Regions from separate parts of the Pseudoalteromonas sp. 78C3 genome, predicted to be linked through region 3. Evidence: predicted binding sites of a transcription regulator. Region 3 holds the regulator's gene; each other region holds the start of a gene.

Region 1 (4,573 bases), on a different contig from region 3:
TTTTATCAAAACTTATTTTGTGAGCTTCACGAAAAATCGCAGTTTATTAAAGAAAACACTCAATGGCGTTATTTAGATGGCACTATATATCCTGTTGAAGATATTAAAGTGGGCAGAAATGATGACTGCCCATGTGGTAGCAATAAAAAGTACAAAAAATGTCATAGCGTGTAATAAATAATCTTATTTAATATTTATCACCTACAAGGTGTTTTTAAGTGGCAAAGTGATTTATTAGCTAGCTAAACTTAAAAACACACTTGGTTACGGCCTTGCATATTGGACTCATACATTTTTTCATCTGCGATCTGCAAGGTGTTTTTGTTATTTACGTACGGTTGTAGGGTTGCACCGCCAATACTAATAGTCACAAAGTCATATTCTGAATATCTGTGTAATATTCCTAAATCGACCACATTTTGTTTAATTTTATCAGCAACACAAATTGCACCTTCAGTGCTTGTATGCGGTAGAACAACTACAAACTCTTCGCCGCCGTAACGCGCAACAAAATCGGTTGGCCTTTGCAAACTATTAGTAATAGTTTGTGCAACAAGGTTTAAAACCGTATCGCCTTGCACATGACCATAAAGATCGTTGTATTGCTTAAAGTAGTCTATATCGATGAGTAATAGTGCGTAGTCGACTTTTTCTCGTAAGGCGCTTCGTTCCATTTTAGAAAAATGCGCATCAAAATAACGACGATTGAATACCTTTGTTAAATCATCTAGAAATACTTTTTGATTGAGTAAGTCATGTTGTAATTTTAACGTTATATGCGCACGAACTCTTCTAAATAATGTTTCTTTTTTAATCGGCTTTTTAATGAAATCGACAGCTCCGGCTTCCCAGCACTCTTCTTCTTCGTTTTCAAAGGATGTAACAAAAATAACTGGGATATCCTGTGTTTCAGTATTATTTTTTAATTTTAAACATGTATCAATACCACTCATTCCACCCATATTAATATCGAGTAGGATAATATCAGGTAAATCAACATTACAAATTTCTATCGCCTCTTCACCACTTCCAGCAGTTGTCACATTAAAATGCTCAGATAATATTTTTTTCAATACGATTAAGCTTAATAACTGATCGTCAACTATAAGTACTTTAGAATTCTTTAAACTTAGTTTTAATTGATGGTCAGAGTAATTTATTGGCATAGTAAAAATGTTTTGTTTTTTTAATTAAAAACAGCCTATAGCATCACATTTTATTATTCAAATGTTAATTAAGAGGGGTTCTACTTATTGGTTACTAATAAAAATGCTTTTTAGTAAATCTTTATTGCATAAAAACAAAAAATGAGCCACTTGGGCTCATTTTATAACTTTGAATACTTAATTTAGTTAAGTATTATTCGTCATCATCTAAATCTAACTGTTGACGTTGAGCAGGTCGAGCTAAAATCTCTACGTAGAAAGAGGTCAAACCTTGCTTTTCAATTTCGCCAATTTGGTTACTTAATTCAGCAACGTGCACAACTTGCGCATCTTCAGCTGTGTTACCAAACTTACAGTCAAATGCCCAATAGTCAGCATCTTCAGGTAGCGTTTTATTACGCTCTCTTTTCAAATATTTTTTCACTTCGTGCTTTGCAGCATCAACCATACGAGGGTATTTGATTTTCTCGTGATTTAGCGTGAATGTTTTCTTCATTACGTTCCTAATTACCTTGGTTTAATGATAATGGCATTTCATGTCATACCATTTGACGCCATTATAGCAATTGCATTTAATTTTTGGATGCTTTTTTTTCATTAAATCAATTATTAGCAAATATATAAAGCAGACCCGTTGTAAAGCATATATTAACTGGTGATTATTACAATCATATATCACACAGCAATAAGTTGAAGTGGTTGATGTATTGCATCATTATTAAGGCTGTCGTAAAAAGCAGCTGCATCTATAGGGGGATTAGCTAGTTGGGTTTGTTCGCTTTTAATTCTTCTTCTGACGGCAAGCTCACAGTTATCTATTATATTAAGTGAAATATGCTTATCATCATTTCTAATCGCAAGTGGTTCAGGGCTTAAGCATTGTCTTAACTTAATACTTGTCATACCACAGCGCGCTCCTTCTTGAGATATTAATGATGCATTAAATTGTCCAACCAACATATTATATTCATCAGGGGCTAAAAGTTGCTTTGGACCTGCGCCAAATTGCTTTCTTAACGCCTCTTCTTCTATAACTAAATTATCTGTTTCAGTTTTTGGTAAATGAAATTGACTAAAGTCGAGTGCGTCATGTGACAGCATCGCTAATAATAGTGCAAATTCGCCACGGCGATTTTCATGCACACTATTATTGAGTCTACTGTTTAACTGACTCTCTGTGATTAACAAATCATCTATTTGCATAGTCTTTAGCCGATTGTGGTAACTGATAGATATTTATCGGCTTTATTTCAATTTTCTTTAGCTTTTTTCTTTACTTAAATACGCAATTTGCTATTATCAGCGCCGTTGCATTGGAGGGGTTCCCGAGCGGCCAAAGGGATCAGACTGTAAATCTGACGGCTCAGCCTTCGCTGGTTCGAATCCAGCTCCCTCCACCACTTTTCTTACCGCTAAGTTAAGTGGGGCCAAATGCAATAAAATTAGTGTGGAGGGGTTCCCGAGCGGCCAAAGGGATCAGACTGTAAATCTGACGGCTCAGCCTTCGCTGGTTCGAATCCAGCTCCCTCCACCACTTCTCTACTATTCCTATATTCCTATATTCCTATATTCCTATATTCCTATATTCCTATATTCCTATATTCCTATATTCCTATATTCCTATATTCCTATATTCAGTAACATCAAAACACCCACTGTAAACTCATACCATTTTGTTTTAACCAATTAGATGATGTTTTGTAATCGGGGAAAAACGCCTCTACTCGCTGCCAAAAAGCTTTGCTATGATTTAAATACTTTAAATGGGCAAGCTCATGAACAATCACATAATCTATGGCGTGGTAAGGAGCACCTATAAGATGTAAATTAAAAGTGAGTTCTCGCTTGCTATTACAACTCCCCCACTTTCGTTTATAAACACCTATTTTTAAATCATTTGGCAACTCTTCACCCATTTGAGTACAGAAATACGCTAAACGCATCTCTATGTATGCAATAAGCTGCTCTTTTAAATAAGTCTCTAATAGCTGTCGATACTTTTGATAAGTGTTTTTAACTCGAGGAGATATTGTAATAAGTAAGTGGTCATCATACGGGGTTACTTTGGAATCTTGGCCTGAGTCCAGTTTCAAACAAATAGTTTCTGAAAAAACACTGATTTTTTTAGATTCAAAGGGGTACTGCTTAGTGTCATCAATTGACGATTGTTTTTTTAATTGTTCTGCAACCCACTCTTGTTTGTCAAATAACCAAGTATCAATGTGTTTTTTTGCGACAAAATGTGGCGCATACACAGTTACCTTTTGACTATGCACTTTTATTGCGACTGTTTTGCGTCTAGTACTCTTTTTTAGTTGATATTCAAACACGACTTAAACTCTAAATATAGCATCCGTTTATATAATCCATATTACCATCAATTTTAAACTCTTAGGCATACAGTCGCACCTAACTCCTAATCCACTTTATTATAATAAGCTATAGATTGAGCCGTCTGTTTTATTTGAACTGAAAGTTAAATCACTTTATTTACTTCAATAACAAAACAATAAATAAACTTGCTTAAAATTCGTCACTTTATAGCGCGATTAGAAATAACGGTTCATTTATTATTAAATTAGATTAAACTTGTAAAATAAAGATTATATTTCGAGCCGTTATGCTATCAGCTTTCTTCATTACAGACCAAGATCCAAGCCTAATACTTAATGGGGTTTACGACCCTCTTCTAGTCTCAATGTCTGTATTAATAGCCATTTTTGCTGCTTTTTTTACTACTAAGCTCATTGATTTAGCAAAAGAGACTAAATTCCCTCGTTATCAACGTTTAGCAAATATAACCGCAGCAACTGTATTTTCTTCTGGTATTTGGAGTATGCACTTTATAGGTATGTTAGCTTTTTCGCTATGTACTAATATAAGCTACGATCCAACAATCACACTACTCTCTTTTCTTCCTGCTTTATTAGCATGTCAGTATGCGGTATCAATACTTGTAAATAGTGATGGAAACTTTAGAGTGCTCAGCATTTGCTCGATCTTACTAGGGGCTGGTATTGGTACAATGCATTACAGCGGTATGGCTGCAATGGAGCTTTCCCCAATGTTGCGCTATGACCCACTGACCTTTGGCCTTTCAATTTTAGTTGCCGTCGCTCTTTCGTTTATAGCGTTATATAGCCGCTTTAATCTTGAAAAATTTTTTCCAAAACTATCATACCTACAAAATAGAGCCATCAGCGCTATAATATTGGGCTTTGCTGTTGCTGCTATGCATTATATGGGCATGGCATCTACACGCTTTGTTGCAACATCTCCTCTTTTATATGACGACGCAAATGCTTCTGCTGGGCTCACTTTTGTAGCCATCGCGGTTGCAACTGCAACGATTGCCATTACAAGCGTAGTAGCGGTACTTAATGGCATGGTCAGATATAAAATGTTAC
Region 2 (4,573 bases), on a different contig from region 3:
TAGGACCGGTTGTTCACTCTTTAACCGAACGAGCTGTTGATGATGTAAATCAAGTAGAGAAACAAAATCAACAGCAATTACAGAAAAACCAATACGATATAAACTCTACGCAAAAGCAGCCTTTAGAGCGTGAACAATTAGAAGAGATGGCGCAACAATTGCAAGACTTCATGGGCGAAATGAACCGAAGTTTACAATTTAAAGTTGATGAAGATTCAGGCCGCGATGTAATTAAAGTTCTTGATAAAAACAGTGGTGAAGTCATTAAACAATATCCTTCTGAGGAAGTGTTAAGTTTAGTGTCTAAATTATCTGAATCGGCAGGTATTTTGATTGATCAAACGGTTTAGTCGGTAGTTTGAATTACTAATAATAAGTTAGTTTATTTTTGAGTATTTGAGAGGTGAAGTATGTCTATTTCGTTTAATGGCTTAGGCTCAGGTTTGGCCGTATCAGATATTGTTGATGCATTAGTTAATGCTGAACAAGCACCTGCTGAAGCTCGTTTAAATACTAAAGAAGCTAATTTAACAACAGATATTTCAGCTGTAGGGGCATTGAAATCTGCACTGGAAAAAGTGCAAACCTCAATGGAAGCTTTGGGGGATAGTGATAAATACCAGCAGCGTAGTACATCAGGTACTGATGACTTTATCTCTATTAGCGCAGATGAAAACGCGCAGCCTGGAAGCTATAACGTAAAAGTAGACGCATTAGCACAAGCTCATAAGTTATCGTCCCCTGCATTTGCAGCAGACGAGGCTATAGGTGCGGGTGTAATCACGATAGGTTCTGGCACAAATAGTTTTTCTACGGTTTTATCGGCTACAAACACGTTAGAAGATTTACGAGACCAAATTAATAACGGCCCTTATACTGGCAATGATAGTAATGATTCAGTTGTGGCCACTATAGTCACGAGTGATACAGGTCAGCATTTAGTGCTGACTAGTAAAGAAACCGGTGAAGACAACGCAATTACAATTTCCGTACAAGACGATGACGGTAATAATACTGATACTGGCGGATTATCTCGATTAGCTTATGACGTATCAGATACAGACCCAGCTAACCATACTACTAATCTAACTGAAGTAAACGCTGCACAAAATGCACAGATAACAATTGATGGTGCGTTGACTGTATCAAGTAATACTAATGAGTTTAGCAATGTTATTGATGGTGTTGACATTAATGTTAAGAAACTGCATGACATCGATGACGACATAAGCGACATATCAGTTACTGAGAACAATAATAATATTAAAACAGGTTTAAATAGTTTTATCAGTAGTTACAACGAGTTGTTAGAGCTTAGTAACACTTTAGGTGCGTCAGGTGAAGATGGCGTTGGCGTAATGGCTGGGGACTCATTATTACGTGGTGTAATGTCTAAACTGCGAGATACAATAACAGATTCAGTAAATGTGGGAGGGAGTTCGTTATCACTTTCACAATTAGGAGTAACAACTGACCGGTATGGTGTGCTTAGCTTGGATAGTGACACATTGAATGATCAAATTAAATCCGATGTTAGTTTAGTACAGCAATTTTTTGTTGGTAGTAATGATGATGGCTTTGCACAGTCGTTTGATGATTTAGTTAGTTTTTATACAGATTCTGACGGTATTATCCAAAACAGAATTGATAGTAAAACAAATCAGTTAGATGATTTAGATGATCAAAGAGAAAGTTTAACAAGTAAAATGGAGTCGTTATCAGCTCGTTTATATTCTCAATATAATGCGATGGATTTATTGGTGGCGAGCCTTAATAACACCAGCAGCTATGTCCAAGCTCAATTAGAGAACATGCCAGGCGTAGTTAGGCAATCAAATTAATAACTGAGTAAGAATATTATATATTTAATAAAAAACCGCTAAGTTTAAACTTAGCGGTTTTTTATTGTGTATTGCTCTTTGATTCAAATAGTAAGATATAGCCATACATTTAGTTAAAATAAAGGTCGTTTATTAGGCCTGTTTACTAGGTGCTTTTATAAGCTTTAATGGCCTTACCAGACTTTTTATGTTTAATAATAGCTTTAGAAGATTCATTTTTTGCATTATTCGCTTTAACTAAAATGGTATTTATACGAAGCTGAATTAATTCTAATTGCTCTGCACTTGGGCCTTCACTGCCTTCACACCATTGCTTTATATCAGTATTTAAAGTGTCTAAAAAAGGCTGAGCTTCGTCTGCATTATTATCATTTACCAACACTTCAATGTTACTAAGTAATGCTTGTATCTGCTCAGCATGGCTTGCTGGTGTTTGCGAATCCATAATTAAAATTAAACCGCAGGGTTGCGTTGATCTAGTGGGATATTATCCCAACCTTCTTTAATTTCTTTAACAATACTTGATACTTCAGTAATTGCTTCAATATCGTTATGTAGGTTAGCTTGCGTTAAGCGACGTTGGCAGTAATCGTAAAGTGCCAATAAATTGTTAGAAATACTAGGGTCTTGTTCTACTTCTAAATTAAGTGCATCTTGCAGTGCACCAAATAACAAAATACATGCTGAAATATTTTCACCTTTTTTTGCTATTTCTTTGCGCTCAATAAAGCCCTTTGTTGCAGCTAAACGACCAATAATATTACTGAATATAAGGTTTATTTGTTCGTAAGGTGCCATTTCGGCAATGCTGCTAGCACGAACTTGACTGTATTTTTTTACTGAGACATGAGCCATGGGAAAATCCTAAAATTTAAAACGATAAAATTATGTGAAAGCTAATATAAAAACTTATATAAAAAATCAATAAAGCTTTTATACTTTTATAAGAACAAAGCAATATTAATGCCAAGCATTTTTGCTTATCTATATATCGGCATTTGTAACTTCAACTTAAATTTATAATTGAGTTTATTTACTAACAATAGCATTTTTATAGCCGAGTAAATTAATTTTTAGAGCTAAGTTATAGTTAGGTAATAGTTAAGTAATGGCTAAGTTAAAACTATAACCCATACTTAATGATTAACTATTAAGTATGATTGACTTAACTAGCCCGTCTGTTTTTTGGCGTTTATGTCAAAAAACTGCCGCTATCACTTGCATCCATGCTGAACTGGCTTACAATTTAACTAATTATAAAAATTAGTGAAAGTACGGCTCGCTAAATATGATCTTGATTTTAGATAATAATAACAACCGCGCAATAGGATTAAATGCTTCGCTTGGCTTTATTGGTGAAGCTGCTCAACTATTAAGCGAAGACTGCTTTGAACAAGAATGTAAAAAATATCAGCAGCAAGAATGCATGATTATTTTAGGAGCGTTGCAATCACTTGACCACGAAAGCTTAATTAAACGCTATCCAACATTACCGTTTTTATTAATTGGCGAAACGCTAAAACCACTATTAAGTATAGCTAATGTAGTGGGGCTTATTTGCGAGCCATTTAATCACGAAGTGACAACTCAGTTACTTCACGACTGCCAGCAGTATCAGCGTATGTTGCCAAACGAGCACAAGCACAGTAAACCACACAAAACGTTTGATGGTCTTGTTGGTGAAACCGATGCGGTTAAAGATGTGCGTTTTTTAATTGAGCAAGTGGCAAAAACTGATGCTAATGTTTTAATTTTAGGCGAATCAGGCACAGGTAAAGAAGTGGTTGCCCGTAATGTACACTTGCTTTCAAAGCGTATTAATGGACCGTTTGTACCTGTTAACTGTGGTGCTATTCCGGCTGAGCTGCTCGAAAGTGAACTATTTGGCCACGAAAAAGGCGCGTTTACTGGTGCTATATCGGCTCGTAAAGGGCGGTTTGAACTAGCTCAAGGTGGGACGTTATTTTTAGATGAAATAGGCGATATGCCACTGCAAATGCAAGTTAAGTTGCTGCGAGTATTGCAAGAACGCAGCTACGAACGTGTTGGTGGTACAAAGGCTATCCAAGCTGATGTACGCGTTATTGCGGCCACGCATCGTAACCTAGAAACAATGATTGAAGAGGGGAGTTTTAGGGAAGATTTATATTACCGCTTAAATGTATTTCCTATCGAAAACCCATCGCTTAGTGAACGTGCTGATGATATTCCGCTGCTTTTAAAAGAGTTAATGCGCCGTGTTAACGACCAAACAGGTTCTACCGCTAAGTTTACCGAGCGCGCTGTTGAGAGCTTAAAAGAACATGCTTGGCCTGGTAATATTCGTGAGCTTGCTAACTTAGTGGAACGTATGGTTATTATGTTTCCTGAAAAAGTGGTTGATATTCCCGATTTACCTAATAAATATCGTTACATTGAAGTTGAAGCCTACGAACCAGAATACCCTGAAGAGTTAATGGAAAAAGACGCTTTTAACGACATATTTAGCACCGGTTTTAGCGATTACGAAAGTGAGCCAGACGCTGAGTTTAGCCAAACGGGTAGTGGGCTATTGCCAGATGATGGTATTGAACTTAAAGATTATTTAGCCGAACTTGAAATTAGCTTAATAACCCAAGCGTTAGAGCGCTATGATTACGTTGTAGCTCGCGCTGCAGAAATACTAGGTGTACGCAGAACAACACTCGTTGAGAAAATGAAAAAGTATAATCTTTCAAGAGATTAAGGTCGCG
Region 3 (4,573 bases):
AGTGAAAAAGGCTGAGCAATTATATTTAAAAAGAACAAAAGCACAACATTCAAGGCACCAAGCAGTGGCGCCAAGTACAGTAGGGATGTATGATTAACACAGTATTAGATCAAGCAAGCGGCCTGCGCAAAATGAGTCAAAACAATAACAACGGCGTAAAAGTTATCGCTGTAACCGGTGGTAAAGGTGGGGTAGGGAAAACAAATGTTTCTCTAAATACCGCTATTGCACTAGGGCAACAAGGTAATAGAGTATTAGTGCTGGATGCTGACTTAGGTTTAGCAAACTGTGATGTGATGCTTGGTTTACGTGTAGAGCGCAATTTATCACACGTTTTGTCAGGTGAATGTGAGCTTGACGAGATTTTAGTTGAAGGCCCTGCTGGTATTAAAATTGTACCCGCTACATCGGGCTCGCAAAGTATGGTTGAACTATCGCCATCTGAGCATGCCGGGCTAATTCGTGCATTTAGCGAATTGAATACCGAATTTGATATTTTAATTGTAGATACAGCCGCTGGTATTTCAGACATGGTGCTAAGCTTCTCACGAGCAGCACAAGATGTAATGGTTGTAGTGTGCGATGAACCAACATCAATAACCGATGCTTACGCACTTATTAAAGTATTAAGCCGCGAGCACGGTGTTTATAAGTTCAAAATTGTTGCCAATATGGTCCGCAGTATGCGTGAAGGCACTGAATTATTTGCAAAACTATCTAAAGTTACCGATCGCTTTTTAGATGTTTCAATGGAGCTAGTAGCAACGGTTCCTTATGACGAAAATATGCGCAAAGCAACACGTCGCCAAAAGGTGATTGTTGAGCTCTTTCCAAGTTCGCCAGCCGCTCTCGCGTTTAAAGCGCTGGCGACAAAAGCAGTTAAATGGCCAATACCAAATCAACCATCTGGGCATTTAGAGTTTTTCATTGAGAAACTAGTAAACGGCTAATTATGACAACATTGGTGAATAGAGCTATGGGATATCAATCAACACAAAACTTAAATGTGATTGTTGAGAAACATGCATCACTTGTCAAAAAAGTGGCATGTCATCTAATTGCTCGATTACCACCTAGCGTTCAGCTTGATGATTTAATTCAATCAGGAATGATAGGTTTAATAGAAGCTTCAAAAAACTTTGATGCAACAAAAGGCGCAAGCTTTGAAACCTTTGCCGGTATTCGTATTCGCGGGGCTATGCTTGATGAAATGCGCCGTGGTGATTGGGCTCCTCGTTCAGTACACCGTAAAAGCCGACAAGTTGCAGAGGCAATTACTGGGCTCGAAAGCAGTCTGAATCGCGAACCAACAGATACAGAAGTTGCTGAAAAACTTGAAATTTCACTCAATGAGTACCATCATATTTTAAATGATGTTAATACCAGTAAAGTATTAGGCATAGAAGACCTTGGTGTAGATGAGGATGTTATTACTCCCGTAGGCCAAGATTTAGCGCTAGACAAACCTTTTAATAATGTTAAAAATGATCGGTTTAATGAGTCTTTGCTAAATGCAATAAAGTCATTACCAGAGCGTGATGCGATGGTACTTTCTTTATACTATAACGATGAAATGAATTTAAAAGAAATAGGACATATACTCGATGTAAGCGAATCGCGTGTAAGTCAGATACATGGTCAGGCGATGATTAAGCTTAAAGCTAAAATCAATGACTGGATAAACTAGTAGTAAGTAAACTAAGGTTAATACCTCACTGGGGGATGTTTTGGATAAAAACATGAAAATTCTTGTAGTTGATGATTTTTCAACGATGAGACGAATTATAAAAAACCTATTACGTGACTTAGGTTTCACTAACGTTCAAGAAGCTGATGACGGGTCTACAGCTTTGCCTATGTTACAAAATCAAGTGTTTGATTTTGTGGTTACAGATTGGAATATGCCGGGAATGCAAGGTATTGACCTTTTAAGAGCAATTCGTGCAGATGATAAGTTAAAACATATCCCTGTACTGATGGTAACGGCAGAGGCTAAAAAAGAACAAATAATAGCTGCAGCACAAGCTGGCGTTAATGGTTATATTGTTAAGCCATTTACGGCTGGAACATTAAAAACTAAATTAGAAAAAGTATTTGAACGCTTAGGCTAATGATGGGGGAGAGGCTTATGTCAGCACCAGCTGCGCCTCAAATAACGTTAGAACAAGCTCGTCAACTCGTCATTTATTTAGAAAACGATGAGCAAGATAAAGCTAATCAGTTGATTTTAGAGACAGCTTCGCAAGAGCAGTCTAAATTATTTGCTGAAGTTGGGAAGTTGACTCGTCAACTGCACGAAGCACTTAAAAGCTTTGAGCTTGATACTCGCTTAACTAACATAACGACAGATGCGATTCCAGATGCTAAAAAGCGGCTTAATTATGTTATAGAAATGACAGAAAATGCGGCTAATAAAACAATGGATGCTGTTGAGGCTAGTTTACCTATAGCTCAGCAACTTGCAGATGAAATATCTCATATCAAACCGACATGGGATCGTTTAATGAGCCGGGAGATTGAGCTTGGTGAGTTTAAACAACTTTGCCATAGTATCGATAAGTTTATGAATAACTCTCATCATAAAACGGATGAGCTTCAAAGCTTAATGACAAATGTACTAATGGCTCAAGACTATCAAGACTTAACAGGTCAAGTTATTCGCCGTGTTATAGAACTTGTTAGAGAAGTAGAAGAAAGCTTACTTCATCTTTTAACAGCGTTTGCTGAACAAGATGACAGTGACAACACAGCGAATAAAGTAGAACAACAAAAAATAAAAGAACCAGTTGCCACACAAACTTTAGCAGGTCCTGAAGGCCCTATTATTGATAAAGAATCGCGTAATGATGTTGTGTCTGATCAAGATGAAGTCGATGATCTTTTATCAAGTTTGGGCTTCTAAGAGGAGAGTAACTGCATGTTTGAAGTCGATGAAGATATTTTACAAGACTTTCTTGTAGAGGCAGGAGAAATCCTAGAGCTTTTATCTGAACAGTTAGTTGAACTGGAAAATAATCCAGAAGATACCGAGTTACTAAATGCCATATTTAGAGGCTTTCACACTGTAAAAGGTGGTGCAGGCTTTTTAGCTATGACAGAACTTGTTGATGCTTGCCACGGCGCTGAAAACGTATTTGATTTACTACGTCAAGGCGTGCGAACGGTCAATTCAGAGTTAATGGATGTTATTTTACAAGCGCTCGACACCATTAATGAAATGTTCGCGACTATCCAAAATAGGGATAAGCCAGAACCAGCAGATCCTGAGTTACTTCAAACCCTCCACATTTTGGGCCTACCTCCAACAGAAGCCGAGCTTAACGGAGTCGCTTCAGAAACTGACGTTGAACAACCTCTTGATGAAGTAGTTGATACGCCAATAGCTGATGAGGAAGATCCATTTGCATTTGATGAAATGTTTAGCGGAACTCCTTCGGTTAGTGATGCTGAAATAAACGAAATCACTGAAGATGAATTTGAAAACTTACTTGATGAACTACACGGTAAAGGACAAGGTCCTGCAGTTGAAAAGCCAGTAGCAAGTAGTAGTGATTTTAATGGTGATATTACTGATGATGAATTTGACAGCTTATTAGACGAGTTACATGGAGTTGGCAGTTTTGGTGAGGTTGCGAGTAAAGCACCTGAGCAAAGTAGTGCAGTTAAAGCACCTGTAGAACCAGCTAAACCAGCGTCAAATACTGCTAATTCATCAGATGATGAAATTAGTGATGATGAATTTGAAGCGCTTCTTGATGAACTTCATGGTAAAGGCACTGCACCTAAATCAATAGAAAGCACTCCAGCTGTGAAACAGCCCAATATCCCAGCTAAACCAGCTGCAAAAGCGAGTGTGCCTGTAAAAAAACCAGAACCTGTAAAAGCACCCGCTTCTAAACCGGTAGAAAAACCGGTTGCTAAAGCAGCGCCAGCAACGCCTAAAAAATCAGCGCCACCAGCAGCAGAGACGACAGTTCGCGTAGATACAAAACGACTTGACCAAATTATGAATATGGTTGGTGAGTTAGTACTTGTGCGAAATCGTTTGGTTAGTTTAGCGACTAACTCAGACAGTGAAGCAATGGGTAAAGCAATCTCTAACTTAGATGTAGTGACTGCTGATATTCAAGGCGCGGTTATGCAAACGCGAATGCAACCAATTAAAAAGGTATTTGGTCGTTTCCCTCGCGTAGTACGCGATTTAGCACGCAGCTTAAACAAAGACATTGACTTACAACTTGTAGGTGAAGAAACCGATTTAGATAAAAACTTAGTGGAAGCACTAGCCGATCCGCTTGTGCATTTAGTTCGAAACTCAGTTGACCACGGTATTGAAATGCCAGCTGTTCGTGAGGCTGCCGGTAAGCCTAGAACAGGTAATGTTACTTTATCAGCGTCTCAGGAAGGCGACCATATTTTGTTGACCATTAAAGATGATGGCGCTGGTATGGATGCTGAGAAACTGAAAAAAATAGCAATTAGTAAAGGCGTACTCGACCACGATCAAGCGAGTCGACTTTCTGACACTGAAGCATACAACCTCATTTTTGCACCTGGCTTTTCAACAAAAGAA

Evidence for each region. The regulator FliA, encoded in region 3, starts transcription of late flagellar genes. The targets are predictions, from matches to a motif close to CTAAAGNTNNNNNNNNNNNNGCCGATA.
Region 1: a site for FliA is predicted at 2,404-2,430, ahead of CXF76_RS06550 (VC2046/SO_2500 family protein). Genes of this name have one in related genera too.
Region 2: a site for FliA is predicted at 2,831-2,857, ahead of fliS (flagellar export chaperone FliS). Genes of this name have one in related genera too.

What each region holds. Positions count from the first base shown of each region.
Region 1 covers NZ_PJAV01000127.1:32,657-37,229, reverse strand. Annotated here, with positions in the region: gene CXF76_RS06565 (YchJ family protein) at 1-174, shown strand, start outside; gene CXF76_RS06560 (GGDEF domain-containing response regulator) at 249-1,166, opposite strand; gene CXF76_RS06555 (DUF6172 family protein) at 1,360-1,662, opposite strand; gene CXF76_RS06550 (VC2046/SO_2500 family protein) at 1,842-2,369, opposite strand; tRNA gene CXF76_RS06545 (tRNA-Tyr) at 2,482-2,566, shown strand; tRNA gene CXF76_RS06540 (tRNA-Tyr) at 2,616-2,700, shown strand; gene CXF76_RS06535 (YgjP family zinc-dependent metalloprotease) at 2,810-3,442, opposite strand; gene CXF76_RS06530 (MHYT domain-containing protein) at 3,787-4,573, shown strand, end outside.
Region 2 covers NZ_PJAV01000009.1:14-4,586, reverse strand. Annotated here, with positions in the region: gene CXF76_RS00250 (flagellar protein FlaG) at 1-350, shown strand, start outside; gene fliD (flagellar filament capping protein FliD) at 411-1,841, shown strand; gene CXF76_RS00240 (hypothetical protein) at 1,987-2,286, opposite strand; gene fliS (flagellar export chaperone FliS) at 2,295-2,696, opposite strand; gene CXF76_RS00230 (sigma-54 dependent transcriptional regulator) at 3,130-4,566, shown strand.
Region 3 covers NZ_PJAV01000128.1:20,656-25,228, forward strand. Annotated here, with positions in the region: gene flhF (flagellar biosynthesis protein FlhF) at 1-97, shown strand, start outside; gene CXF76_RS06715 (MinD/ParA family ATP-binding protein) at 90-950, shown strand; gene CXF76_RS06720 (RNA polymerase sigma factor FliA) at 977-1,687, shown strand; gene cheY (chemotaxis response regulator CheY) at 1,728-2,111, shown strand; gene CXF76_RS06730 (protein phosphatase CheZ) at 2,129-2,902, shown strand; gene CXF76_RS06735 (chemotaxis protein CheA) at 2,918-4,573, shown strand, end outside.